DNA from 2 places in the Vibrio sp. 2130-1 genome. Region 2 is predicted to be linked to the other one. Evidence: predicted binding sites of a transcription regulator. Region 2 holds the regulator's gene; the other holds the start of a gene.
What was found. Region 2 encodes MetJ, which represses methionine synthesis genes. Its sites were predicted from a motif close to TTAGACNTNTANANGTCTAA; they were not measured.
Positions count from the first base shown of each region.

Region 1: a site for MetJ is predicted at 1,866-1,885, ahead of metK (methionine adenosyltransferase). Genes of this name have one in related genera too.

Region 1 covers NZ_JAWOUT010000030.1:6,877-22,000, reverse strand. Annotated here, with positions in the region: gene tkt (transketolase) at 1-1,649, opposite strand, end outside; gene metK (methionine adenosyltransferase) at 1,965-3,119, shown strand; gene R7Q09_RS23450 (DUF2189 domain-containing protein) at 3,522-4,319, shown strand; gene R7Q09_RS23445 (SprT family zinc-dependent metalloprotease) at 4,388-4,885, shown strand; gene endA (deoxyribonuclease I) at 5,036-5,731, shown strand; gene rsmE (16S rRNA (uracil(1498)-N(3))-methyltransferase) at 5,845-6,576, shown strand; gene gshB (glutathione synthase) at 6,590-7,540, shown strand; gene R7Q09_RS23425 (YqgE/AlgH family protein) at 7,668-8,231, shown strand; gene ruvX (Holliday junction resolvase RuvX) at 8,267-8,692, shown strand; gene R7Q09_RS23415 (PilT/PilU family type 4a pilus ATPase) at 8,755-9,861, opposite strand; gene R7Q09_RS23410 (type IV pilus twitching motility protein PilT) at 9,892-10,932, opposite strand; gene R7Q09_RS23405 (YggS family pyridoxal phosphate-dependent enzyme) at 10,961-11,662, shown strand; gene proC (pyrroline-5-carboxylate reductase) at 11,822-12,640, shown strand; gene R7Q09_RS23395 (YggT family protein) at 12,693-13,250, shown strand; gene yggU (DUF167 family protein YggU) at 13,250-13,540, shown strand; gene R7Q09_RS23385 (DUF4426 domain-containing protein) at 13,669-14,100, shown strand; gene R7Q09_RS23380 (XTP/dITP diphosphatase) at 14,219-14,821, shown strand; gene hemW (radical SAM family heme chaperone HemW) at 14,840-15,124, shown strand, end outside.
Region 2 covers NZ_JAWOUT010000021.1:35,111-50,234, forward strand. Annotated here, with positions in the region: gene R7Q09_RS21855 (argininosuccinate synthase) at 176-1,390, opposite strand; gene argB (acetylglutamate kinase) at 1,475-2,266, opposite strand; gene argC (N-acetyl-gamma-glutamyl-phosphate reductase) at 2,288-3,292, opposite strand; gene argE (acetylornithine deacetylase) at 3,437-4,573, shown strand; gene ppc (phosphoenolpyruvate carboxylase) at 4,846-7,479, shown strand; gene R7Q09_RS21880 (PadR family transcriptional regulator) at 7,905-8,444, shown strand; gene metF (methylenetetrahydrofolate reductase) at 8,515-9,417, opposite strand; gene R7Q09_RS21890 (bifunctional aspartate kinase/homoserine dehydrogenase II) at 9,680-12,088, opposite strand; gene R7Q09_RS21895 (O-succinylhomoserine (thiol)-lyase) at 12,104-13,264, opposite strand; gene metJ (met regulon transcriptional regulator MetJ) at 13,490-13,810, shown strand; gene R7Q09_RS21905 (malic enzyme-like NAD(P)-binding protein) at 13,924-15,124, opposite strand, start outside.

The DNA of each region.
Region 1 (15,124 bases), on a different contig from region 2:
GGCTTACCTTCGCTATCTTTCAGGATGTAAGCACCTTTCGCGATGTCTGCGACTTGTTCAGCAGTACGCTCTTGTTGCGCTAGGTTTTGACGAGAGAAGATAAGTGCAGTTGGTGCATCTTTACGTTCAATCGCTAGTTTCCATGCAACTGCAGACTCAACTTGGTCACATGGGCGCCATGTGCTCATGTTTGGAGTTACACGTAGAGACGCCATTTGCTCAACAGGTTGGTGAGTTGGGCCATCTTCGCCAAGACCGATCGAATCATGCGTGTAAACTTGGATGTTCTGAATTTTCATCAGCGCAGCCATACGCATTGCGTTACGAGCGTATTCCATGAACATTAGGAATGTTGCGCCGTAAGGAACGAAACCACCGTGCAATGCGATACCGTTGATGATAGCAGTCATACCGAATTCGCGTACACCGTAGTGGATGTAGTTGCCAGAGAAGTCCTCCGTTTCTAGAGACTTAGAACCAGACCACATGGTCAGGTTAGAAGGCGCTAGGTCAGCAGAACCACCCATAAACTCAGGAAGCATTTGACCAAACGCTTCTAGTGCATTTTGCGATGCTTTACGTGATGCAATGTTCGCTGGGTTTGCTTGAAGATCGGCAATGATTTGGTTCGCTTTTTCTTCCCACTGTGCAGGAAGTTCGCCGTTTAGACGTCGTTTAAGCTCTGCCGCTTCAGCAGGGTAAGCTGCAGCGTATGCTTCGAATTTTTCATTCCAAGCTGCTTCTTTCGCGGCGCCCGCTTCTTTTGCATCCCACTCAGCGTAAACATCTGCCGGGATCTCAAATGGGCCGTACTCCCAACCTAGGTATTCGCGAGCCGCTTGGATTTCATCGTGACCTAGTGGTGCACCGTGACAGTCGTGCGAACCAGACTTGTTAGGAGAACCGAAACCGATAATTGTTTTGGTACAGATAAGCGTAGGACGTGGGTCCGCTTTTGCTGCTTCAATTGCTGCGTTGATCGCGTCTGAGTCGTGACCATCGACTGCTGGGATTACATGCCAGCCGTACGCTTCAAAACGCTTAGGTGTATCGTCAGAGAACCAACCTTCAACGTGACCGTCGATAGAGATGCCGTTGTCATCCCAGAATGCAATCAGCTTGCCTAGACCAAGAGTACCTGCAAGAGAGCATGCTTCATGCGAGATGCCTTCCATTAGACAGCCGTCACCCATGAACACATACGTAAAGTGGTCAACGATATCGTGACCTTCTTTGTTGAACTGTGCCGCTAGTGCTTTCTCTGCGATCGCCATACCAACAGCGTTAGTGATGCCTTGACCTAGAGGACCCGTTGTTGTCTCGATACCAGGCGCGTAGCCGTACTCTGGGTGACCTGGGGTTTTTGAGTGCAATTGACGGAAGTTTTTCAGATCGTCAATAGATAGCTCGTAACCGCTTAAGTGCAGTAGAGAGTAAATAAGCATTGACCCATGACCGTTTGACAGCACAAAGCGATCGCGGTCGGCCCACTCTGGGTTTGAAGGGTTATGGTTTAGGTGAGAGCGCCAAAGAACTTCAGCGATATCAGCCATACCCATTGGTGCGCCTGGGTGGCCTGAGTTAGCTTGTTGAACACCATCCATGCTTAGAGCACGAATTGCATTGGCAAGATGTTTACGAGACGACATGTCTGCTCCTGAGTACATTAAGCGAAACGAAAAGTAGGTCATAATTCTCTCAAAGCCCTGTTGGGTGTGCAAACGTTTTCCAGTCCAAAACCTCACAAATATTGCACCTTTCGCGCCAAATCGTTCGAAGTTCTTAAAATTATCAATAAATCAGGCAAACGTTTGGTTATAACAAAAACCAAAAAAGAGCTTGTAATTCGAGCAATCAAATTTAGAATAGACGTCTAGATGTAGATACACCTACAAAAATTAGTATTAATTTGCGCTGGAGAGTTTATCATTCCCCAGTTTTAAACCAGATATAGTGGAGCTAACATGGCTAAGCACCTGTTTACTTCTGAGTCAGTATCAGAAGGTCATCCAGATAAAATTGCAGACCAGATTTCTGATGCGGTTCTTGACGCGATTCTAGAGCAAGATCCAAAGGCTCGTGTTGCATGTGAGACTTACGTTAAAACCGGTATGGTAATGGTGGGTGGTGAAATCACGACTTCAGCATGGGTAGACATCGAAGAGTTAACTCGTGAAACCGTTCGTGAAATCGGCTACGTACATTCAGATATGGGCTTTGACGCAGATTCTTGTGCGGTACTAAACACAATCGGTAAACAGTCGCCAGATATCAACCAAGGTGTTGATAAAGCTGACCCTAAAGAACAAGGTGCAGGCGACCAAGGCATCATGTTTGGTTACGCTTGTAACGAAACTGAAGTACTAATGCCAGCGCCAATTACTTACTCTCACCGTCTTGTTCAAAAGCAAGCAGAAGTTCGTAAAAACGGCACACTACCTTGGTTGCGTCCTGATGCAAAATCTCAGGTAACATTCCAATACGATCAAGGTAACATCGTTGGTATCGACGCGGTTGTTCTTTCAACTCAACACTGTGACTCAATCTCAACTTCAGACCTGCGTGAAGCGGTAATGGAAGAGATCATTAAGCCAGTGCTACCTTCTGAGTGGATCAACAAAGAAACAAACTTCTTCATTAACCCAACCGGTCGCTTCGTAATCGGTGGTCCTATGGGTGACTGTGGCCTAACTGGTCGTAAGATCATCGTAGATACCTACGGCGGCGCAGCTCGTCACGGTGGCGGTGCGTTTTCTGGTAAAGATCCATCAAAAGTTGACCGTAGTGCAGCATACGCAGCACGCTACGTAGCGAAAAACATCGTAGCGGCAGGCATGGCTGACCGTTGTGAGATCCAACTTTCTTACGCAATCGGTGTTGCTGATCCAACGTCTATCATGGTGGAAACGTTCGGTACTGAGAAAGTACCTCACGACATCATCATTGAAGCGGTTCGTCAATTCTTCGACCTACGTCCATACGGTCTACAAGAAATGCTTAACCTTCTTCAACCTATCTACAAGAAGACAGCGGCTTACGGTCACTTCGGTCGTGAAGAATTCCCGTGGGAAGCGACAGACAAAGCTGCACTTCTACGCGATTTCGCTGGCATCAAATAATCAAGCTAAGCAAGAATCAATCAAGCCCTCGCTTATGGTGGGGGCTTTTTATTTTCAGCAACTTTTATCTAGTCATTTCGGCTCATACCGCCCTGCCCCACAAAGCAGTCCTGTTTCTCCCTCATTTTTATACCGAATAAATTTTAAGCAATTATTTGTAAATTATCCCATCTCCGCCAATAGTTAAAATATTGTTAATTCCAATTTAAATAGAGACGTCGGATGCTGGCGACTGTGGAAGCAACACTTAAGTAAAGACATGAGTTAAGCATCTTTATGGCCGATACCAAACTAAGCCAATGCTCAGATGTAAACTTGAAAAAGTCGCTTCAAGTTTGACTGAACAAAAACCGCTGTCAGTTGGTATAAGCGGATAATGTGGGAATAAATCAAGGAGGAGTTATGCCTCGAACTGTTAATCCATCGGACTTCCACAACAAGCGAAAGGAAGTGCCAGACAACGAATACGCCAGAACCATACCGTGCAATACGGTCAATCTTTCTGCACCTTTTCATTGGCTCGCATTAGGTCTGCATGATTTCGTGCGAATGCCGCTTATTAGTGCTTTCTATGGCATCTGTTTTATGGCAGCTGCGATAGGCATTGTTTTGCTCGTACAGTGGCAAGGCACACACTTAGTCGTCATGCCCAGTTTGATTGTTTACATGTTAATTGGTCCGTTTCTCGCGCTGGGTTTGTATGATGCCAGTTGGGAGAGAGAGCGCGGACACAAAGCAAGCTTGTTCCATTCAATGAAAGCGATCGGTCGTAACTCAACATCTCAATGGGCGTTCGCCGTGTTACTCGCAGTGTGTATGATATTTTGGATGCGCATTGCCGCTCTACTTCATGCACTCTACCCTTCTGTTCAAGGGGCACCTTTAAGTGAGTTCCTACCCTTCCTTGTCATCGGCTCTTTAGTTGGCTTTGTTTTGGCTTGTTTGGTGTTTAGCATTTCAGCCTTTTCTATTCCGCTCATGATGGAGCGTCGCGTAGACATGATGACCGCTGTATTTACCAGCTTTAATACAGTGAAATCCAACATTCCAGCAATGATTGTTTGGGCAGCGATCATCTGTGGCGGTATTCTTATCGGCTTTGCGACCTACGGGATCGGAATGTTGTTTACCATGCCAATTCTAGGCTACGGTACATGGCACGCTTACCATGCCACCATCAAGAAAAAACACACACCATAATTAACTGATGCTATGATCTGGCCCTCGCAAATGCGGGGGCTTTTTTATTTGATTTATCGAGGTGAATTGTGGATATAGAACTCAGCTATAAAGCCAAGCAAGTGATGGCGGACTGTATCGCGATGGCGGAACAAGCTTTCAAACGTTCTTTCCCGATTCCAACAATCACCTTCGACGTTCGTGGGAAAGCGGCAGGAAAAGCCTACCTTCAATTAAATCAAGTACGCCTAAACTCTGTTTTATTTCGCGAAAACACCCAAGCATTCTTAGATGAAGTCATTCCTCATGAGGTAGCGCACCTGATTACTTATCAGGTTTACGGGCGAGTTAGGCCTCACGGTAAAGAATGGAAAGGCGTCATGGAAGCCGTATTTAACGTACCAGCCAAAACCACTCACAGCTTTGAAGTAAAATCCGTTCAAGGTAAAACCTTTGAGTATCGTTGTGGTTGTATGACCTACCCTCTATCGATTCGCCGTCATAATAAAGTACTGCGCAAAGAGGCAACGTACTCTTGTCAAAAATGTCGCCAACCACTTAACTTCACCGGCATTCAATTATCGTAGCCCTTACCTCATAGTGTTACTTGCGTTCCCAAAATAAAAATCGAGTTGATCAAAACCTTCCCTTCGCCACTTATTGTTAACTTACTCATCACTAAAGCTATTTTATGCGTGTTATCATGAATAAAGTCATACTTTATAAAGACTTTTATCATGAAATACTTACTCTCTCTGTTGCTTATCGCGCTTTCTAGCACTGCGATTGCCGCGCCACCGAGCTCATTCTCTGCTGCCAAACGTGAGGCGGTCAAAATTTATCAAGACCATCCAACAAGCTTCTACTGTGGCTGTAACATTCAATGGCAAGGCAAGAAAGGCTTACCCGATTTAGCCTCTTGCGGCTACCAAGTCCGTAAACAAGAAAAACGGGCTGCACGAATCGAATGGGAGCACGTTGTTCCTGCGTGGCAATTTGGCCACCAGCGTCAATGCTGGCAAGATGGCGGACGTAAAAACTGTAAGAAAAAAGACGAAACTTTTCGTTTGATGGAAGCAGACTTGCACAACCTAACTCCTGCTATTGGTGAAGTAAACGGTGACCGTTCGAACTACAACTTCAGCCAATGGAACGGTATGGATGGCGTAAGTTATGGTCGCTGTGAGATGCAAGTGAACTTTAAGCAGCGTAAAGTCATGCCACCAGACCGTGCGCGTGGCTCAATTGCTCGCACCTATCTATACATGAGCAAAGAGTACGGTTTCAAACTGTCGAAACAGCAAACGCAATTAATGAGTGCTTGGAACAAAACCTATCCTGTCGATAAATGGGAATGTGAGCGTGACGAGCGCATTGCAAAAGTACAGGGCAATCACAACCCATTTGTTCAAGAAGCCTGCCGCGCACTGTAACCTCCGACCTCGAAGCGTTTCAATTACTGATATTGAAACGCTTCTTGCCCCTTGTTTTTTCGGTGCAAAGCATCCATGTTAGGGTTTAAGTTTATTCTCTTGCTGGAAATCTCATGCGTACCCCTCGAATTTATCATCCAGAAACCATTCATCAACTTGGCTCACTTGCTTTAAGTGACGACGCAGCAGGCCATATCGGTCGTGTTTTGCGCATGAAAGAAGGCCAAGACGTTCTCCTTTTTGACGGCAGTGGCGCAGAGTTCCCAGCGGTTATCAGTGAAGTCAGCAAGAAATCAGTTTTGGTTAACATCACCGAGCGCGTAGAAAACAGTATTGAATCCCCTTTAGATCTGCACCTTGGTCAAGTCATTTCACGTGGCGATAAGATGGAGTTCACCATCCAAAAGTCTGTTGAACTTGGCGTCAATACCATCACTCCTCTGATTTCTGAACGTTGTGGCGTCAAGCTTGACCAAAAGCGTTTTGAGAAAAAACTCGCGCAATGGCAGAAAATCGCCATCAGTGCCTGTGAGCAATGTGGGCGTAATGTCGTGCCCGAAATTCGTCCAATTATGAGCTTGGAAGAGTGGTGTAAAGAAGAGTACGATGGTTTAAAGCTTAACCTTCACCCTCGTGCTAAATACTCAATCAACACTTTGCCAACCCCGGTTGAAAAAGTGCGCCTACTGATCGGTCCTGAAGGCGGTTTATCGTCTGAAGAGATCGAGATGACTCGAGAATACCAATTTGAAGAAACGCTACTCGGCCCTCGCGTTCTGCGCACCGAAACAGCGGCTCTGACAGCAATTACAGCCTTACAAGTTCGTTTCGGCGATCTTGGTTAAACGGAGAAAAATAATGATCAAACTCGGTATCGTAATGGACCCAATCTCGTCCATTAACATCAAAAAAGACTCTAGCTTTGCCATGATGCTTGAAGCGCAACGACGCGGCTATGAAATCCACTACATGGAAATGAATGATCTGCATCTCGATCAAGGCGTTGCCATTGCAGATACTAAAGTGGTGGAACTAAAAGAAGATCCAAACGGTTGGTACGAGTTCAAATCAGAGCAAACTATCGAACTGTCTGAGCTAGACGCGGTACTAATGCGTAAAGATCCTCCGTTTGATACTGAATACATCTACGCGACTTACATCCTTGAGCGTGCAGAAGAACAAGGTGCACTGATCGTTAACAAGCCTCAAAGCTTACGTGATTGTAACGAAAAGCTGTTTACAGCATGGTTCCCAGAGCTGACACCTACAACGATCGTGACGCGAAAAGCAGAGAAAATTAAAGAATTTCGTGAAAAACATGGTGATGTCATCCTGAAACCACTTGATGGTATGGGTGGCGCGTCCATCTTCCGTGTAAAAGAAAACGATCCAAACGTCTCTGTGATCATCGAGACATTGACTAACCACGGTCAAAACTACGCAATGGCACAAACCTTCGTGCCAGACATCAGCAACGGTGACAAACGTATCCTAGTGGTAGATGGCGAACCTATGCCTTACTGTCTAGCACGCATTCCTGCTAAAGGCGAAACGCGCGGCAACCTAGCCGCTGGTGGTACTGGTGAAGCTCGTCCGCTAAGCGAAACCGACCTCAAAATTGCGCAAACCGTTGCTCCGACACTGAAAGAAAAAGGCCTTATCTTTGTTGGCCTTGACGTAATTGGCGACAAGCTAACAGAAATCAACGTCACCAGCCCAACCTGTATTCGCGAAATTGAAGCCGCTTTTGATATCTCAATCACAGGCAAGCTGATGGATGCGATTGAGCGTCGAGTAAAAGGCGAATAACTCAAACTGTATTACAGTTAATAGAGAGCGTAGTACATTAACTTAAGCAAACTCATGCACATACCTAGATGTAAATTGTATGATGTTTGCTTAAGGGCATTTACGAGAGTTAAGGGTCAATATGAGTATGAATCTCACAAATCACTTTTTGGTTGCCATGCCTGGGATGAAAGATCCGTACTTTCAAAACAGCGTGATCTACGTTTGTGAGCACAACGAAGACGGCGCTATGGGGCTGATGATCAATGCTCCTGTTGATATCACCGTCGGCAACATGCTCAAGCAGGTGGAAGTTCAGCCAGTACACCCGCGCCTATTTGAAGCCAGTCTAGATAGACCAGTTTACAATGGCGGCCCAATCTCGGAAGATCGTGGCTTTATTTTGCATAAACCCAAAGATTACTACGAGTCCAGCGTCCAAATGACCGATGACCTCGCGGTAACCACTTCGCGTGATATTCTGTCGGTGTTAGGAACAGAAGCAGAACCAAGTGATTACTTAGTGGCACTTGGCTACTCCGGTTGGAGTGCAGGCCAATTAGAAAGTGAGCTGGTCGAAAACTCTTGGCTCACCATTGAAGCGACGCCTGAAATTATCTTTAATACACCAATCAACGAGCGTTGGAAGAAAGCGGTCGAAAAGCTGGGCATCGACCCAAGTCACCTTTCAGCAGACTCTGGACATGCTTAGTACAAATATACAGTTACATTAGATAGAGACACCTTATGTCACGCACAATTATGGCTTTTGACTTTGGAACCAAAAGCATTGGTAGCGCTATTGGCCAAGAAATTACTGGTACAGCTTCCCCATTAAAAGCCTTTAAAGCCAATGACGGTATTCCAAACTGGGACGATATCGAAAAGCAAATCAAAGAGTGGCAACCAGATTTGCTAGTGGTCGGTTTACCGACCGATCTGCATGGTAAAGACCTTGAGACCATAACCCCTCGTGCACGAAAATTTGCTAAGCGTCTGCAAGGCCGATACGGATTGCCTGTTGAACTGCATGATGAGCGTTTATCTACTGCAGAAGCTCGTGCGGAGTTGTTCAGCATGGGCGGCTATAAAGCCCTATCGAAAGGTAATGTTGACTGCCAGTCAGCAGTGGTGATTCTAGAAAGCTGGTTTGAAGCCCTTTGGGGTGAGTAAACACTTCAAGCACAATGAAAAAAGGTTGTCTCCTGCCAACCTTTTTTTGTTTCTGGATTGGATTAATCCATATCGATCTTAACGTTCGCCAAACTGCCCGTAGAGAATGCTTCACCACGCTGCGTTTTCAACATCAAGCGCAGATCATTTGCCGAGTCGGCACTATGTAGTGCATCCTCTTCGCTGATCTTACCTTGCATCACTAACTTATAAAGAGATTGATCGAACGTCAGCATACCAAACTCATTTGAGCGAGCCATGGTTGACTTCAACTCATGTAAATCTCCGCGACGAATCAAATCCGACACACGTGGGCTATTTAGCAAGATCTCAAATACACCATGACGTCCCTGCCCACTTTTATCTCGGATCAGCTGCTGACCAACCACGCCTTTCAGATTCATCGACAAGTCGAACAAGAATTGTTCTTTTTGATCTTTCGGTACCAAGTGAAGAATGCGCTCTAAAGCTTGGTTTGCATTGTTGGCGTGCAACGTTGCCATACACAGGTGACCCGTTTCGGCGAAGGTCATCGCGTATTCCATTGTTTCACGGCTACGGATCTCACCAATCAAAATCATATCTGGTGCTTGGCGCAGCGAGTTTTTAAGCGCAACTTCATAGCTTTCCGTATCTAACCCAACTTCACGTTGAGTCACGATACAGCGCTTGTGTTCATGCACGAACTCGATCGGATCTTCGACCGTCAAAATGTGCCCGGTTTTATTGCTGTTTCGATAACCTGTCATCGCCGCCATAGTGGTCGATTTACCCGAACCAGTAGCACCGACCACCAGCACCAAACCACGCTTAGCTATCGCCAAATCTTGCAACACTAACGGTAACTTTAACTGCTCAAAAGTAGGAATATTAGTTTCAATACGACGAATCACTGCGCCTGGTAACTCGCGTTGAAAAAAGGCACTCACACGGAAGCGACCACAATCTCTCACAATGGCAAAATTCGACTCGCGACTTTTACGAAATTCCTGACGCCGATCTGGTTCCATAGCGCTGTCGAGTAATGCAGCCACATCGCTCTCAGTAAGTTTTTCCCCTTGCGGACGCAATTCGCCATCCACACGAAATAGAATTGGCGCTCCAACCGTGATGTAAAGATCCGACGCTTTCAGCGCCAGCATGCCTTCGAGAAATTTATCTAGATCCATCTTCCGTATTCACCATTATCTGTATGAACGTTACGAGAATTGCTGCACTTCTAATCCGATCTTACTATCGACCTCTTCACGAGCAACCATGCCTTGCGCCATTAACTGACGAGCATTTTGCTCCATGGTTTGCATGCCGTGAGCCGCACCTGTTTGAATGATCGAATACATCTGCGCGACTTTGTCTTCGCGGATCAAGTTGCGAATCGCAGGCGTTGCCATCATAATTTCATGGCATGCAATACGGCCACCACCATTACGCTTCAGAAGCTTTTGCGCGATAACCGAACGAAGGGACTCAGATAGCATCGAGCGAACCATATCTTTATCACTACCAGGAAACACATCGATAATACGGTCAATGGTTTTTGCCGCCGAGCTGGTGTGCAACGTCCCGAAAACTAAGTGACCCGTTTCTGCCGCCGTTAAGGCAAGGCTGATGGTTTCTTTGTCACGCATCTCACCAACCAGAATAACGTCTGGGTCTTCGCGCAATGCACTACGCAAAGCATTTTGGAAACTATGGGTGTCACGGTGAACTTCACGCTGGTTGATCAAACATTTATTGTTGTTGTGAACAAATTCAATCGGATCTTCAATTGTGAGTACGTGCTTGTTGTGATTACGGTTAATGTAGTCAACAATGGCTGCTAAGGTCGTCGATTTACCTGAACCTGTTGGGCCAGTGACCAGAACTAAGCCTTTTTCAGCGTTCGCAATTTTTTTGAAGATCTCTGGCGCTTCTAGCTCTTCCAGAGTTGGAATGCTACTTGGAATGGTACGGAATACTGCCGCACAACCGCGAGATTGGTTGAAAGCGTTGACACGGAAACGGCCAACGTTATGCAACTCAAAAGAGAAATCGACTTCGAGTTTTTCTTCGAACTCACTGCGTTGGGCATCGTTCATGATTTCGAAAACCAAACGATGCACTTCTTGGTGTGTAAACGCTGGAATACCTAGTTTTCTCACATCCCCATCAATACGAACCATTGGTGGGACACCTGCAGAAAGATGTAGATCCGAGGCATTATGTTTTACACTAAAATCCAGTAACTCAGTGATATCCATTTAAAATCCTTAAGTCTAAAGTACAGCTATGAGTAGTATTCAACAAAATATTGAACATATCACCTCTCAAATTCGATATGACGAGCAAAAATGTGGTCGAACTCCAGAGTCAGTGCAACTTCTAGCGGTAAGCAAAACTAAACCTGTCGAGGCAATTCTCGAAGCCTACCAAGCGGGACAAACCGCCTTTGGTGAAAACTACGTCCAAGAGGGCGTCAGTAAAGTTCAGCACTTTGCCGAGCATTATCCAGATAATCGAATCGAATGGCACTTCATTGGCCCGATTCAGTCGAATAAATCGCGACTTGTTGCCGAACATTTCGATTGGGTTCACACCATCGATCGAACCAAGATTGCTCAACGCCTGAATGATCAGCGGCCAAGCGAACTTAAACCGCTACAAGTTCTGATTCAGGTTAACACCAGTGGTGAGGCATCTAAGTCTGGTGTCACTGAAGCGGAAGTATTCGAGCTGGCGGAGTTGATTTCTCGCCTACCCAACCTCACTTTAAGAGGGTTGATGTCGATTCCTGCCAACGTGTCTGACTACGAATCACAACTCCGTGAATTTCAGAAGTTGGCTACGTTGAAGCAAACACTCGAAGCACAGTTCCCAGAAATCGATACATTATCAATGGGAATGAGTGGTGATATGACCGCTGCAATCGAAGCTGGTAGTACAATGGTTCGTATTGGAACCGCTATTTTCGGCGCACGAGACTACAGCTAAATCAACAAAACGCTCACTCGCGACATAAGTTATGTCGTCAATCGTTAGAGCGTAAATGCGCAATCATCTTACTCGCCAATAGGAGCAGTAAGTAACAGCGGTGCCATTATACACCTGAGCGCACAACAAATTCTAAATATCATGATGGAAATCAGACAAATGGAACATAAAAAAATCGCCTTCATTGGTGCTGGCAACATGGTGAGAGCCATTGTTTCAGGCTTGGTTGCTAACGGATACCCAGCGCAAAACATTACTGCAACGGCTCCTTCAGAGGCTCGCCGCCTTCTGCTAGAACAAGATTTTGGCATCCGTACCACCAGCGATAACATCCAAGCTGCGACCGAGGCGGATGTGGTGGTATTGTCTGTGAAACCGCAAATGATGGCGGATGTCTGTAAACCACTGCAATCGATCGATTTCACTAATAAACTGGTGATTTCTATTGCCGCAGGCATCAACTGTTCTCGATTGGATGATATGCTAGCCACCAAATTGAACTTGGTTCGTGTTATGCCAAATACGCCATCGCAACTTGGGTTGGGTATGAGTGGATTATTCGCACCAATTCATGTAACCGAGCACGACAAAGCTTTTGCCGCAGAGTTAATGGAAGCGGTCGGTAAAGTATGTTGGGTTGAGCAAGAGTCTGGCATCAATAATGTGATTGCCGCAGCGGGCAGTGCTCCAGCATACTTCTTCCTGTTTATGGAAGCGATGCAAGCAGAAGCGATTGCGCAAGGCTTTGATAAAGAGACCGCTCGACTATTGGTTCAGCAAGCTGCACTGGGCGCGGCCAGTATGGTGGTTAGCAACCCAGAAACTGAGCTATCGACCCTGCGTGAGAACGTAACATCGAAAGGTGGGACAACGGCAGAAGCACTGCGTACATTCAACGAACATCAACTTTCAGATATTGTCGCTAAAGCCATGCAAGCTGCTGTGGCTCGCGCGGAAGAAATGGAAAAACTGTTTTAATTATTTGGATGAACTCCGTTTAGTATCATCCATCACTTGTTAAGGGTACCTTATGAATTCAATGAGTTTTCTCATCTCAACCCTATTTGACCTGTACATCATGGTCGTAATTTTGCGAATTTGGTTGCAAGCTGCGCGCGCAGACTTCTACAACCCATTCTCGCAATTTATAGTAAAAGCGACTCAGCCGGTCATTGGTCCACTGCGCCGCGTTATCCCTTCCGTGGGGAATATTGACCTAGCAACCGTGTTGTTTGCCTACGTGTTGTGTGTGCTTAAATTTGTCGTGCTTATCCTAATAGCTTCGAACGGTTCCGTCTCTTTCAGCGCTGACTTCTTATTCTTGGGCTTACTATCATTAATCAAAGCCGCTGGTGGCCTATTGTTCTGGGTACTATTGATCCGTGCAATTTTGAGCTGGGTAAGCCAAGGCCGCAGCCCTATCGAGTACGTATTCCATCAACTGACCGAGCCAATGTGCGCTCCAATCCGTCGTATTCTTCCGGCTATTGGTGGTCTTGATTTAAGCGTACTGGTGCTATTTATCGGCTTGCAGTTCGCGAACTTCTTAATGGGCGATATCATTGGTCCAATTTGGTTCCAGCTATAATGTCAGCTGCAGTTTGGCAAGATGGTGAGGACATCATCCTGAAGCTCTATATTCAACCTAAAGCTAGCCGCGATAAAATCGTTGGCTTGCATGGTGAAGAGCTAAAAATCGCCATTACTGCTCCACCTGTCGATGGCAAAGCTAATGCACACCTAACTAAGTTCTTAGCCAAGCAGTTTAAAATCGCTAAGGGCTTGGTTCACATAGAAAAAGGTGAATTAGGACGGCACAAACAAATTCGGATAGAATCGCCTACCCAGATACCGACAGAAATTAAAGCCATCATATGATGGCTTTTTATTTACGATTTTGTACCACACTTACTAATACCAACGACTGAGTACGCATTTTTTACCCCCTGACCAAGGTAAAATTGCAGCTATGGTTGTTTTATAACAAGTGCTTTGAGGAAGTAACAATGAGCAAATGGATTACCGCATTACTGATTAGCCTGTTGTCGTTACCAAGCTTCGCCGATCAGTTTAAAAATATGAAAGATATCGAAGTACACTATGTCGCGTTTAACTCAACATTCCTAACACCCAAAGTCGCACGTAGCTACGATATCAAACGTAATGGATACCTCGCTGTGGTTAATATTAGCGTGTTAGATAGAGCTTCATTGGGTAAGCCAGCATTAGAAGCAAAAATTGCTGGACGCGCGAAGAACCTTATCGGCCAAACTCAGACCTTGACCTTTCGTGAAGTCAAAGAAGGCAATGCGATATACTATTTAGCCGAACTACCAATTACCCACGAAGAAACTTTTACTTTCGATATTGACGTAAAAGCTGGAAACAAAGGCTCAGGTAAGCTTAAATTCACCCAGAAGTTTTATGTTGAAGAGTAATTGGGTTGTGATGTTCCAAAAGCTTTTGGATCTAAGCAGGCTAAAAACCACTTATTAGTTAAAGAATATCTAGAGGAGAACGATTTGTTCTCCTCTATCACTATTAAAAGAGATTCCCATGAAAAAAATTGTGCTAGCAACTGGTAACCAAGGCAAAGTTCGTGAAATGGCAGATTTATTGTCTGACTTCGGCTTTGAAGTATTAGCGCAAAGTGAATTCAATGTATCGGAAGTAGCTGAAACGGGTACAACTTTCATTGAAAACGCAATCATTAAAGCTCGCCATGCCGCACAAGAAACAGGGCTTCCTGCCATTGCAGACGACTCTGGATTAGAAGTCGATTTCTTAAAAGGCGCTCCGGGCATTTACTCTGCACGTTACGCAGGCGAGAGCGCATCTGATCAAGAGAATCTAGAAAAATTGCTAGCGGCAATGGAAGGCGTACCAGAAGCAGAGCGTACAGCACGTTTCCACTGTGTATTAGTCCTCATGCGTCACGAGAACGACCCAACGCCTATCGTCTGTCACGGTAAATGGGAAGGCCGAATTCTAACTGAAGCACACGGTGAAAATGGCTTTGGCTACGACCCAATCTTCTTTGTTCCTGAAGACAACTGTGCGTCAGCCGAACTTGAACCTGCACGTAAAAAACAACTGTCTCACCGCGGTAAAGCGCTCAAGTCGTTGTTTGCTCAACTGTCTGAGCAAGTGTCTCAGTAATCACGAGCGAATTAGACCATGTTAACGCCCCCAGCACTCAGCTTGTATGTACACATCCCTTGGTGTGTGCAAAAGTGCCCGTATTGCGACTTTAACTCTCACGCGCTCAAAACCGAGATTCCAGAAGAAGAGTACATCAGTGCCCTTTTAGAAGATTTGGATACCGACATTGAGAAATACCGCCTTAACGAAGCGCCACGCCCACTGCATTCAATCTTCATTGGTGGTGGTACGCCGAGTTTGATTTCGGCAGAAGGCATCGAGCGTCTACTTAAGGGCATTGAAGCGCGTATTCCGTTCAAG
Region 2 (15,124 bases):
ATTTGCTCACTTTTTCTTATGGGTCAACGTTACGGCAATTTCGATAAAAAATAAAGTATAAATTCAATATTTTCACATATATATTCAAGCAAAATTTAGGTACCCGCTTTTAGAAACCAAAAGACCCGCCTATAAATGGCGGGTCTTTATTCAATCCAAGATGGATGTTAAGGGATTATTTCTTCTGGCTGTTCAATGCACGAATACGGCTTGATAGCGAGTAAAGACGGATGAACCCACCTGCATGGCTTTGGTCGTAAACTTCATCTTCACCAAAAGTCGCGAACTCTTCTGAATACAAGCTGTTGTCAGAACGTTTTTGCGTCACTGTCGCTTGACCTTTGTAGAGCTTAACAACCACTTCACCGTTAACGTCTTGCGCTAGCTCTTCTGAAGCAGCAAGGATAGATTTACATAGTGGCGTAAACCAACGGCCATCGTATACAAGGTGAGACGCTTTTAGACCTAGCTCCTCACGGAATTCGAATGATGATTTGTCTAGCACAAGCTGCTCTACAGCACGCAGCGCTTCCATCATGATGGTGCCTCCCGGTGTTTCATAGCAACCACGAGACTTCATTCCAACAAGACGGTTTTCCACGATATCGATACGGCCAACACCGTGCTTAGCGCCCTTCTCGTTTAGGTAAACCAGTGCGTTGTATGGTGTCATCACTTCACCATCAACTTCGACCACTTCACCTTTTTCTACTTTCAGCGTGACGTATTCCGCTTCATTTGGCGCTTGCTCTGGGTCGACAGTCCACACCCAGCAGTCTTCGTTTGGTGCGTTCCACGTATCTTCTAAAACGCCGCCTTCCGTCGAAATGTGCCATGCGTTTGCATCACGTGAATAGATCTTAGTAAGAGACGCAGAGCAAGGAATATTACGCTCAGCTAGGTAATCCAAACACTCTTCACGGCTCACTAGGTCCCACTCACGCCAAGGTGCAATCACTTGTAAGTCCGGTGCTAGTGCTGCGAATGCGCCTTCAAAACGTACTTGGTCGTTACCTTTACCTGTACAGCCATGACACAGAGCGTCCGCGCCCACTTTACGTGCCACTTCAACCTGCGCTTTGGCAATGATTGGACGCGCCATTGATGTACCTAGCAGGTACTTACCTTCGTAGTACGCGCCGGTTTTTAGCGTTGGGTAAATGTAGTCTGCGACCATTTCTTCTTTCAAGTCAGCGATGTAGCACTCAGAAGCACCAGAGGCTTTTGCTTTCGCTTCAATGCCTTCTAGCTCTTCGGCACCTTGACCAACATCGGCAACGAAAGCCACTACTTCACAGTCGTAGTTCTCTTTTAGCCACGGGATAATTACTGAAGTATCTAGACCGCCTGAGTATGCGACTACCACTTTATTTACGTTCACTTTGCTCATGTTTTTTCTCCAAACTTAACTGGCGCTGCGCTCGGCGGTCAGTGCCAACTACGACTTCCTAATATTGAATTCTTTTGCTGATGCTTATTGAGGCAAGAATTGAGTACCAATACTTTCACCAGCGAATAACTGTGCTAATTTTTCTGGGTAACGCCAGGTCGCGACTTCAATTGGACGGCCAAGATCATTGGCGGCCTCCAAAGCGGCTTTAACTTTGACGATCATGCCATCGGTGATCACATGTCCATCGATCAACGAGTTAGCTTGCTGCTCTGACAGGGTTTTGATCAAATGGCCTTTTCCATCTAATACACCACTCACGTCTGATAACAGGACTAACTCCGCATCTAATGCGCCCGCAACCGCGACTGCTGCTTGATCAGCATTCACATTCATCATCTGGCCATCTTTGGTTAAACCAATTGAACTGATGATCGGCAGTGCACCTGTGTTTAGCACCGCTTGTAATAGTGCTGAGTCACCCGGTGATGCTTTGCCTACCGCGCCGAGTTCTGGGTCAAGTTCTTCAACAAGACACAAACCACCATCCGCAAGGCTAAGGCCCACAGCGTTAAGACCGTCCGCAATCGCTTGACCTTGAAGTAACTTATTCGCAGTGCCTGCAAGCGCGCCTGCAATCACAGGAATTTGATCGTAAGGCGTTACGCGTAAACCGTTTTTCTTAACGGTTTCAAGCTGAAGCTTTGCCATCAACTCATCAACTAGGTAGCCACCGCCATGAACGATGGCGATTTGTCGCTGTGCCGATTTTTGGTAAGCCGCAATGGCACCAAAAAGTTGGCTTAAGGTTTGAGTGCATGATAGAGCTGCACCACCTAGCTTAATGACTAAAGGAGCTTGATTGGTTTGCGTCATCGCATTTCCCTCTTTAAACGACTACAGCAACGCTGTCAGTTCTGGGTAACCGTAATGAATATTGAGACATTGCATCGCTTGACTCGATGCACCTTTAAGTAGGTTGTCGATAGCTGAAATCACAATGATGTGTTCGCCTTGTACCTTCCAGCCGATATCACAGAAAGGGGTATTTTCGACATCCTGAATACGTGGAATACCGTCGCCTTTAAGACGCACCGCAGGCTTGCCTTGATAAGCTTGTTCAAACGCCTGTGCCACTTGTGCTTCTGTCACACCTTGCGCAAGCTTCATGGTGATAGTGGCAAGAATGCCGCGTTTAAAGTTGCCGAGGTGCGGAGTAAAAATCACATCGCAACCCAAGTGCTGAGCAATCTCTGGCTGGTGACGATGGTTAAATACACCATAGGGTTGCAAGCTCACTTCACAGAAGCTGTTAACCATGGAGGCTTTACGCCCTGCACCTGATACACCACTGGTTGCGTTGATCACTGGCCATTGGTTGGTATCGAGCAACGCATGTTCTAATAAAGGTTTGATTGCAAGCTGTGAAGCGGTTGGGTAGCAACCTGCTACTGCAATCAAAGGAGTGGTTTTTATTGATTCTTGGTTCCACTCAGCTAAGCCGTATGCTGCTTTATCTAGCCAGTTGTTATGTTGATGTGCGAAGCCATAAAAAGTGTCGTAAAAGCCTTCACTTTTCACACGGAATGCACCCGATAAATCGAATACCTGACAGCCTGCCTCCAAGAAAGTTGGGGCTAAATCATGGCTGACTTCGTGAGCCGTTGCCAAAAACACCACGTCCGATTCTTGAGCGATTTGCAGTGGATCCGTTAGTGGTAAAACTGGCATATCAATGATGCCCGCTAGCTTACCGTGCAGCTGCGCGATGCTCTTTCCCGCATCAACACTGTTGGCGGAAACGTATAAACCTGATAGCGTGAGTTGTGGGTGTTTATTAACCATTAACGCTAACTCTGCGCCGGTGTAACCGCTGGCTCCAATAATCGTGGTTTTTAGCATTGTGTGACATCCATATACTTAAAGGCTCAAATGACTATTCATATTTAATTTTTGCTTTATTTTGATTTTTTATTCATTAAATATGATTTAATATGTTTTTTACATTTTTGTGGTCTGTCTGTCAACAGGAGATTTGAAGAATCCATGCAATTACCAACTTTTCTAGAGGTCTATGAAGGACTCATCAGCACCTCTTCTATCAGCTCCACGGATCCGAGCTGGGATCAGGGCAATGCAAAAGTCATCGAAAAACTCGCATCTTGGTTTAAAGATCTGGGTTTTAGCGTTGAAGTGATCGAAGTCGAGCCAGGCAAGCACAATATGATCGCACGTATGGGAGAGGGAGAAGGTGGCCTTTTACTTGCTGGCCATAGTGATACCGTGCCATTCGATCAAGGGCGATGGAATTTTGATCCGCATAAACTGACGGAAAAAGACAACCGCTTCTACGGTTTAGGCACAGCAGACATGAAAGGCTTTTTCGCCTTTATTTATGAAGCAGTGAAGAAAGTCGATTGGAGCAAGCAGAGCAAACCACTTTACGTATTAGCCACTTGTGACGAAGAGACCACCATGCTGGGCGCGCGACATTTCACAGCAAACGCCCCATTTAAGCCGGATTACTGCATCATTGGTGAACCCACCAGCCTTGTACCAATTCGAGGTCATAAAGGGCATGTGGCAAATGCCATTCGCGTAACAGGCAAGTCCGGTCACTCATCGGACCCAGCGCTTGGCGTTAACGCTATTGAGATCATGCATGAAGTCATGTTCGCCATGATGCAACTGCGTGACAAATTGATTAAAGAATATCACCATCCGGGTTTTGCCATTCCAAGCCCTACCCTAAATCTTGGACACATTCACGGTGGTGACAGCGCTAACCGTATTTGTGGTTGCTGTGAGCTGCATTACGACGTGCGTCCTCTTCCCGGCATTAGCCTTGATGGTTTAGAGAACATGTTGCGCGGAGCATTAAAAGAAGTCGAAGCGAAATGGCCTGGGAGACTGGAGATTATTCCATTGCATGAGCCTATTCCGGGTTACGAATGCCAACATGACCACCCATTTATTGGTGGTGTTGAAGAGATCTGCCAAACCAGTTCAGAAACCGTGAACTACTGTACTGAAGCACCATTTCTACAGCAGTTGTGTCCAACCTTGGTGCTCGGCCCTGGGTCAATCGACCAAGCCCATCAACCGGATGAGTTTCTATCCTTCGACTTTATCGACCCCACAATTGATGTGCTTTCAAAGGCGATGGTCAAGTACTGCTGTTAATACGCGTTTAAGCTCAAAAGTCTGTGCAGCTCGATTGAGCTGCATCTTTTTATCTTCACAATTTAGCGCTAGTCTTAACACTTATTTAACTTGTTATTTTGTAATTAATTTTCACTTCTTACTCTATGGCTGCCGTAAATTTGCTCTAAATCAGGAGACAGCGGAATAATTGCAAACTTAGTCTGCTTTATTTGACTATAACTGGTGCTTTTCGCTAGATTGGAGTCTTAACAAGGACAATGGATGTAGTTTTTTTACGAGGCAGGACGACAATGAACGAGAAATACGCCGCACTCAAAAGTAATGTGCGCATGTTAGGCCACTTATTGGGTAGCACCATTCGCGATGCCCATGGCGAAGAAATCTTCGAGAAAGTGGAAACCATTCGTAAATTATCCAAATCAGCTCAAGCAGGGAATCAAGCAGACAGGGACAGCTTGATCGAAGAAATCAAACATCTACCTGATGAGCAGCTAACGCCCGTTACTCGCGCGTTTAACCAATTTCTAAACCTCACCAATATCGCTGAGCAATACCACACGATTTCACGCCATTGTGAAGAGCACATTTGTGAACCAGACGCGATTAACTCGCTGTTTTCCAAACTGGTACAAAACGATGTGAGCAAACTGGACACTGCCCAAGCGGTTCGTGATCTAAATATTGAATTGGTATTGACGGCTCACCCAACAGAAATTACGCGCCGTACGATGATCAACAAACTGGTCAAGATAAACGAGTGCTTATCAAAGTTGGAGCTAAGCGATCTTTCTTCTAAAGAGCGCAGAAAAACCGAACGCCGCCTAGAGCAACTGATTGCCCAAGGCTGGCATTCAGACGTGATTCGACAACAACGCCCTACTCCGTTGGATGAAGCAAAGTGGGGCTTTGCGGTCGTTGAAAACTCGCTATGGGAAGCGGTACCGGACTTCCTACGTGAGATGAATGACCGTCTAAAATCTTACCTTGGAGAAGGTTTACCCATTGATGCTCGCCCAGTGCACTTCTCCTCTTGGATGGGCGGTGACCGTGACGGTAACCCGTTTGTTACTCACAACGTTACGCGTGAAGTCTTACTATTGTCTCGTTGGAAAGCCGCCGATCTTTATCTCAATGACATCAACGAGTTGATCAGCGAGCTGTCAATGACAGTTTCAAACGATCAAGTCCGTGAACTTGCTGGCGAAGATCAGCACGAACCATACCGTGCGATCCTGAAGCAATTACGCACTCTGCTCAATGAAACCAAAGATATTCTCGATGCTAAGATCCACGGTCAAAAGCTGGCTGTTAAAGCACCACTGCAAAAAGTCGAGCAACTTTGGGAACCGCTGTATGCCTGCTACCAGTCACTAAACGAATGTGGCATGGGTGTAATAGCCAACGGCTCACTACTGGATACACTACGCCGCGTAAAAGCATTTGGTATCCATCTTGTACGTCTTGATATCCGCCAGGAGAGCACGCGTCACTCAGACGTCTTGTCTGAACTGACTCGCTACTTAGGTATTGGTGATTACGAACAATGGAGTGAGCAAGATAAGATTGCTTTTCTAACTAACGAGCTGGCATCTAAACGTCCGCTTCTCCCTCGTGATTGGGAACCGTCTGAACCCGTCAAAGAGGTTTTGGATACCTGCAAGATTGTTGCAGCACAACCGCGTGAAGCGTTTGGCGCTTACGTTATTTCAATGGCACGTACCGCCTCTGACGTACTAGCCGTTCATCTACTGCTACAAGAAGCTGGTTGCCCTTACCGCATGGATGTGTGTCCTCTGTTCGAAACGCTAGACGATTTGAACAACGCGGAATCGGTCATCAAGCAGCTTATGGGGATTGACCTTTACCGTGGTTTTATCCAAAACCACCAGATGGTCATGATTGGTTACTCTGACTCAGCGAAAGATGCAGGTGTTATGTCTGCAGGTTGGGCTCAGTATCATGCGATGGAATCGTTAGTTAAAGTGGCTGAAGAAGAAGGCGTTGAGCTAACTCTATTCCATGGTCGTGGGGGCACAGTCGGTCGCGGTGGCGCACCTGCGCATGCTGCGCTTTTGTCGCAACCACCAAAAAGCTTGAAAGGCGGTTTACGTGTAACAGAGCAAGGCGAGATGATCCGCTTTAAACTGGGTCTCCCAGATGTCGCAGTAAACAGCTTTAACCTATACGCAAGTGCGATTCTGGAAGCCAACTTGTTACCGCCACCAGAGCCAAAACAAGAATGGCGCGACTTGATGGAAGTGCTATCAGAAGTAAGCTGTGAGTCTTACCGAAATGTGGTTCGTGGCGAGCCAGATTTCGTGCCTTACTTCCGCCAAGCAACACCAGAACTCGAACTCGGCAAGTTGCCACTTGGTTCTCGTCCTGCAAAACGCAACCCTAAGGGCGGAGTAGAAAGCTTACGTGCAATCCCGTGGATCTTCTCATGGAGTCAAAACCGTTTGGTACTTCCTGCATGGCTAGGCGCAGGTGAAGCGATTCAATACTCGATCGATAAAGGCCACCAAGCATTGCTCGAAGAGATGTGCCGCGAATGGCCATTTTTCTCAACTCGTCTCGGCATGCTGGAAATGGTGTACTCGAAGTGTAATATTGATATCTCTCGCTACTACGATGAGCGATTGGTGGATGAGTCGCTCCGTCCACTCGGTGAAAAGCTTCGTGCTCAGCTTCAAGAAGACATCAAAGCGGTACTGAATGTAGAGAACAATGAAAACTTGATGCAGCATGACCCTTGGGGACTCGAGTCTATTCGCTTACGCAATATCTACGTTGAGCCATTGAATATGCTACAAGCAGAGCTGCTATACCGCACGCGTCAAACCGAAGAAGCTTCTGCAAACTTGGAAGAAGCGTTGATGGTGACGATTGCTGGTATTGCTGCAGGTATGCGTAACACAGGCTAATCGTTTCATTTTTAATAAAAAGCTGGGCAAATGCTCAGCTTTTTTTTATCACAGGATAATCGCACCAAAACAAAAGCAGTCAAATAAACCACTAAAGACCCAAAAAATACCAAAACAAAAGAATAAAAAACCACAAGTTAACACTATTGATTATTATGTTAGTTTTTTAGGGTAATTTTGTCCTACTATTCCACTTCATGCTTATTATTTATATACTACTTGCCTGCTGAGAGCTCATAAATCCAATCATACCTGCTCCAGCCTTGATGGGACTCCCCATCTCTCTAGGTGATAAACGGCTTTAAGGTGACAGGACCAACATTGTTGGTGCTACTTATACATTAAAAAACTCAAGTGCCAGTAAGAGCGCAGCTGAAAGTATAAGTAGCTTGTTTACAAGTTTATTGACCATTTGGATTGAAGACATGTCATTACCACACGTAATCTTAACTGTTCTTAGCACTCGCGACGCAACCGGTTACGATATCACTAAAGAATTCTCTGCTAGCATCGGTTACTTCTGGAAAGCAAGCCACCAACAGGTGTACCGTGAACTCAACAAAATGGCTGAGAAAGAACTGGTTACTTGCGTATTAGAACCCCAAGAAGGCAAACCAGACCGCAAGGTTTACTCCATTACAGACGCTGGTCGCAGCGCTTTAGGAGAGTGGTTTGATCAACCAACTGCACACCCAACAGTTCGTGATGAGTTTTCAGCGAAATTGATGGCATGTGCCGTTCAACCTGCAGCTCCATTCCGTGACCAACTCGCCGAGCTAGTTGAAGAGTCTCGCAAACTGGTTTCTCACTACAAAGAAATTGAAGCGGCTTACTACGCAACGCCGTCAACTTTAGATAAACAAGCTCGCCTAGAACGTCTAACGCTTCGCCGTAACCTTCTGTTACGTGAAACTTGGATCACTTGGGCAGAAGAAGTTCTAACTGAACTTGAAGTGATTGGTTAAACTCCTTTTGCTTTGATAAAACGAAAAAGGCTTGCCACTTGGCAAGCCTTTTATCCTTTTGAAACCAGATTTACGCACCGACTACTGCGCGAGGACGAACACCCAACGTATGGCATAACGCGTAAGTCATCTCTGCACGGTTTAGTGTGTAGAAGTGAAAGTCCTTAACCCCTTCACGACTCAGTACACGCACCATATCAATAGCTTGGCTAGCTCCTACAAGCTGGCGAGTCACCGGATCATCATCCAAACCATCGAATTGTTTGCTCATCCATCCTGGTACTTTCACGTTGTTCTGTGCCGCAAAGCGAGAAGCTTGCTTAAAGTTCGATACAGGCAAAATTCCTGGCACAATTTCTACGTCAATTCCTGCTGCGACACAACGGTCACGGAATCGCAGGTAAGACTCAACGTCAAAAAAGAACTGAGTAATAGCACGGTTTGCACCTGCATCTACCTTACGTTTTAGGTTCAATAAGTCAGACTGAGCGCTTTTAGCTTCAGGGTGAACCTCAGGGAATGCAGCAACGGAGATATCGAAATCGTGGCGTGATTTCAGCAGCTCAACCAAATCCGAGGCATACATATCAGGCGCACCGCCACCTGGAGGAATATCACCACGCAGAGCGACGATATTTTCAATACCATTGTTCCAATAGTCATCGGCAATATTAATCAGCTCTTCACGAGTCGCATCAATACAAGTGAGATGGGGAGCGGCAACCAATCCGGTTGTTGCTTTAATTTCTTTAATGATGGAGTGTGTTCTGTCACGCTCGCCGGAGTTCGCACCGTAAGTCACAGAAACAAATTTAGGTTGAAGCGTTTTAAGACGGTGCACTGAATTCCAAAGTGTTTCTTCCATCTTAGCGCTGCTTGGCGGAAAAAACTCAAACGATACATTGATGTTATCTGATAACTCAGCAATATTCTGGTTCAAGGCGTCGATATGGCCTGCGTGCGTATATCCCATCTTACTCTCCCTGCGGCACTCCGCCACGAAAACAAATCCTTAAAATCGACGTTTAGACGTCTATATGTCTACAGAATGTATTGAATACGATTTAATGTCAACCTTGTAATTATGAATTTTTCTCAAGTTAATAATGAAGATAGTTCAAGTTTCTACTTGAGCATCATCTCACCATTTTGCACGGGTTATGACTTCAGTATGGCACTGATAGGGGAATAAAAAACCCTGGATTAATTCCAGGGTTTTTAGGTCAATCGCAACTTTAAAATAAACCAGCCAATCGGTTGAGGTCGGATTGAATAGCGCCGGCTGTCACTTCTCTGCCTGCGCCTGGTCCTCGAATGACCAGAGGGTTATCTTTGTACCACTTGCTCTCTATGGCAAAAATGTTATCGCATGGCAATAAGTTGGCGAGCGCGTGCTCACGAGATAACGCTTCGACTCCCACCGTTGCTTTACCATTTTTTTCTAAACGCGCCACATAGCGAAGCACTTGATCGTTTCTCTGTGCTTTTGTCAGACGCTCTTGAAGTATTTCACTCAACAACGCTCCATTATCGAAGAAATCATCTAAGCTCAGTTCTCTTAATTCTTCTGGCACCAAAGACTCAACTTTAACGCTGTCTGGTTCTATATCTAGGCCCGACTCTCGAGCCAAGATGACTAACTTGCGCATTACATCGGAGCCATCTAAATCAGAACGAGGATCAGGTTCGGTTAAACCTTGCTGCCAAGCAAGATCGACTAAATCATTAAATGGCACAGAACCATCAAACTGTTGGAACAGCCATGATAGCGTCCCCGAGAAAATACCCGATAGAGCGACGATTTCATCCCCACTTTCACGAAGATCTCGCACGGTATGGTTTATCGGTAACCCAGCACCAACCGTTGCGTTGTATAGCCAATGACGACCAATTTTAGCGAATGCATCTTGAACCTGATGGTAGTACTGGCTATCTGCGGAACCGGCCACTTTGTTAGCGGAAATCAAATGAATGCCTTGCTGTGCGATTTCTACGTAGCGCTGAGCTAACTCTTTACTCGCGGTAACATCAAGCACGACGGCTTCATCATAGCTTTTAAGCGCTCCCAAACGTGCCAGCCAATCCCCATTGTTTGCTATGCTTTCATCATCAAATCGTTCAGCAACACTCGCCGCCTCAATACCTTGCTCATCGAACCAATAGGTTTGGCTATCCACAACCGCGACAAGATCAAAGCTCATACCATGACGTTTTTCGAGCTCACTTTTTTGCGTAGCAAATAAATTTAGCCAACTAGAACCAATATTACCCTTGCCACATAAAGCCACTGCCACGCGTTTTTGCGCTTGGAACAACTGGCTATGAATCGTTTGAACCAACGCCTCGGTATCAGTACGGCGCAAAACAGCGACTAGGCTCAGCCCTGAGTCTGTTTCAGAGATAAATTCTACCGGAGAGTGCTTTAGCTTCTGATAAAAGCCAAAGCAATGATTGGCGTTTTTCGTAACGCCTGCACCTACCGCAGCTAAGAGCGAGTAACCTTCTTTTAGCTTAATTTCTGCCTCTACCGCAAGCTCTTGCAAGTGTTTCAATGCACCACCGGCGATTTCTGCGGTGTAAGCCAAGCGTAGCGTATGCTGATCGGATTGAGCTTCAAATGCCAATGGCTCTAATTGCGCGCGCTGCAACGCTTGTAATACATCACTCTGTGTTTTTTCGAAGTCGTGCCCATGCATGAAAGACAACTGCACCAATAAAACATCATCCAGTGAAGTAATAATTTTAGCGCCACGACCAGATGCCAATACACGCTCAATACGAGTAGAACCCGACTCTGGCAGATAGCTACACTTGAGATTAAGGTCCATGGTACTTTGCGCCACAGGCTGAAGCGTACGACTGTGTAGCACTGGGGCAGCTAAGCGAGCAAGTTCACTGGCTTCATCCAATCGAAGTAACGGTAATAAACAAGCGTCAGACACCAAACGTGGATCGGCACTATAAACACCAGCAACATCACTCCAAATCGTGACAGTACTGACTTCAGCAAGCGCGCCTATGACCGTTGCAGAATAGTCAGAGCCGTTACGACCAAGTAGAATGGTTTCTCCTGCCTCGTTCTGAGCCATAAAGCCAGTAATTACCACACGTTTATGGTTATGCTGCGCGAGGATCTCTTTAATTAAAGGGTATGAACGAGCGCGATCAACCTCTGGTTGAGTTCCCGCTTCTGCACGTAAAAACGCTCGTGCATCTTGTGCAACCGCAGGGATAGAACGTTGAGATAATAACGCGGCCAGTAGGCGAGCAGACCATACTTCTCCGTGTCCCAGTACCGCAGCTTTTTGCGCATTAGTGAGTGGTGCAGTCAGTTCCGAGAGAGTACTGAACTCATCATGTAATAAAGCTAACAGCTCTTCTTTTGCTTCACTCTCCAACAAGCTTTCTATTAGCTCAGTTTGGAACTGTCTCAAGCTTTGAAGCGCTTCATGCGCAATTCGGCCATCTTTACTTAACCCTTCCAAAAACTCAATCAAGCGGTTAGTGGTTTTTCCTGCAGCAGATACGACCACAAGATCATTTTCTGTCGAATACTCCTTGAGAATACCCACAACGCGTAAGTAGCATTCTGGGTTTGCTAAGCTACTGCCACCAAACTTATGCAGCTGACGTTGTACAGTCATTGTTATCGTCTCCTATTACTGGGTAGCTTTAGCGAACGCTTGTTCTAAATCTGTGATGAGGTCTTGTGCATCTTCCAAACCGACAGACAAACGCAATAGTTGATGAGAGACCCCAGCCTCCGCCAGCGCCTCCTCACCCATTGCACGGTGCGTCATGGATGCTGGGTGGCAAATCAAACTTTCTACACCACCTAATGACTCTGCTAATGAAAACAGTTGGAGCTCTTTCACAAACACCTTTAACTGCTCAAACGAACCAGCAAACTCAAAACTCAACATAGAGCCAAAGCCCGTTTGCTGCTTTTTAGCAATGTCGTGACCTGGATGTTCCGGCAGGCTTGGATGATAGATAGTTTTAACTAACGCTTGTTTCTGTAGGTAAGCTAGTACCTGCTGTGAGCTCTCTTCATGTACTCTCATACGAGCAGCAAGCGTACGAATACCTCGCAGTGTCATGTAACTATCGAAAGGTGTGCCCGTTGCACCAATACAATTACCCCACCATGCAAGCTCTTCTGCATGCGCTTCTGTGTTGGTGATGATTACTCCACCAATTACGTCCGAATGACCGTTGATGTACTTTGTTGTGGAGTGGATAACAAAATCCGCACCTAGCTCTAAAGGTTTTTGGTACACGGGTGTCAAAAAGGTATTGTCCACCGCAACTAACGCGCCGATTTGTTTCGCTTTTTCACAAGTAGCTGCAATATCCACTACGCGAACCAGAGGGTTTGACGGAGTTTCTAGCAAAATGAGTTTTGGTTTTTGTGCCAATGCAGCATCTAAAGCCTGTTCGTCTGATTGATCGACAAACTGAACCTTAAAATCGCCTTTGTTAGCTCGGGTATTAAAAAGACGATAGGTACCACCATAACAATCGTGAGGAGCAATAATGAGATCATCTGGGCCGAGAAAAGCGGAAACCCATAAATTTAATGCCGACGTACCGCAGTTAGTAACAACCGCTCCTTTTCCAGACTCAAGTTCAGATAGCGCACTTTCCAACAGTCCGCGGTTTGGATTACCAGATCGTGTGTAATCATACTTGGGCACTTCACCAAAAGCAGGAAAACCATAGTTAGTGGAAAGATAAATAGGTGGAACGACAGCATGATATTGGCTGTCTGATTCAATACCAGTGCGTACTGCAATGGTCGCAGGTTTGCGAGTGCTCATGGGTGTATCCTTTCACGGGTAATGACTTCTAAATAGGAATGCGCTATATCTAATGAGTAACATAAAGTGATCAACACGCTTCCTTTGCTGTTATGTTCACTTTACTCGTCAAAAAATGAGACGTCAACACTTCTAGACGTCTATATGTCTTTGCTTATGGCGGTAAATGCAGCTAAAATCAGCACCTAAATTATTTTTAACCGATTACATAAATGAAGGTGTGCAATGGCTGACTGGAATGGCGAATACATTAGCCCATATGCAGAGCACGGCAAAAAAAGCGAACAAGTAAAAAAAATTACCGTCTCTATCCCGCTAAAAGTTTTAAAGGTGCTAACTGATGAGCGTACTCGCCGTCAGATCAATAACTTACGCCATGCAACCAATAGCGAATTGCTATGCGAGGCATTTTTGCACGCGTACACAGGTCAGCCACTTCCGACAGATGAAGACCTTCGTAAAGACCGTCCTGATGATATTCCAACAGAAGTAAAAGCGCTGATGACGGAAATGGGCATCGAATTTGAGTCATTCGACGAAGAATAAAAAAGCCTGATAAAAGGTTTCAGGTAATAACTCTTGCCTCGAGCCAAATGGATGACATAAAAAATGGGACGCAATAGCGTCCCATTTTTTGTGTATCACATCTGAAAGATATATTACTCTGCCATGTAGTTTTCAGGCATCTCGATACGAGCTACACCTGAATTAACCGCCGCCTGAGCAACCGCTTTTGCAACACGTGGTAGCAAACGTGAATCCATTGGTTTTGGAATAATATAGTCCGCACCAAACTCTAGCTTATCAACACCGGCAGCCTTCAATACGGCTTCAGGTACAGGCTCTTTTGCTAGCTCGCGAATCGCCTCAACGGCTGCAAGTTTCATTTCATCATTGATTTCACTTGCACGCACATCAAGAGCACCACGGAAAATGAATGGGAAACACAATACGTTGTTAACTTGGTTAGGATAATCACTACGGCCAGTACCCATGATCAAGTCATCACGAACTGCGTGAGCAAGTTCCGGCTTGATTTCAGGATCCGGGTTAGAACATGCGAATACGATTGGCTTATCAGCCATCAACTTCAACGCTTCCGCTGGCAACAGGTTTGGACCAGATACACCTAGGAACAGATCTGCACCTTCAATTACGTCTTCTAGTGTGCGCTTATCTGTATTGTTCGCAAATAACTGCTTATATTCATTAAGGTCATCACGACGAGTGTGAATCACACCTTTGCGATCTAGCATGTAGATTTTTTCGCGCATTGCACCGCATTTGATCAGAAGCTCCATACACGCTACAGCGGCAGCGCCAGCGCCAAGACAAACAATTGTTGAATCTTCAAGTTTCTTACCTTGAAGTTCGATTGCATTCAGCATACCCGCTGCCGTTACAATAGCAGTACCATGTTGATCATCGTGGAATACTGGTACATCACAACGCTCAATCAGACGCTTTTCAATCTCAAAACAGTCTGGTGCTTTAATATCTTCAAGGTTGATACCGCCAAAAGTGTCTGCAATGCTCGCAACAGTATCCACAAATTCATCGATCGTGCGGTGCTTAACTTCAATATCAATAGAGTCAAGACCTGCGAAACGCTTAAACAGTAACGCTTTACCTTCCATCACTGGCTTAGATGCAAGTGGACCTAGGTTACCTAGACCTAGAATAGCGGTACCGTTAGAAATAACAGCAACCATGTTCCCTTTTGCAGTGTACTTGTACACGTTATCCGGGTTTTGTGCGATTTCACGCACTGGCTCTGCAACACCAGGGCTGTAAGCAAGGGCAAGATCACCCGCCGTTTCCGCAGGCTTTGTAAGTTCGACAGCAATCTTTCCTGGAGTT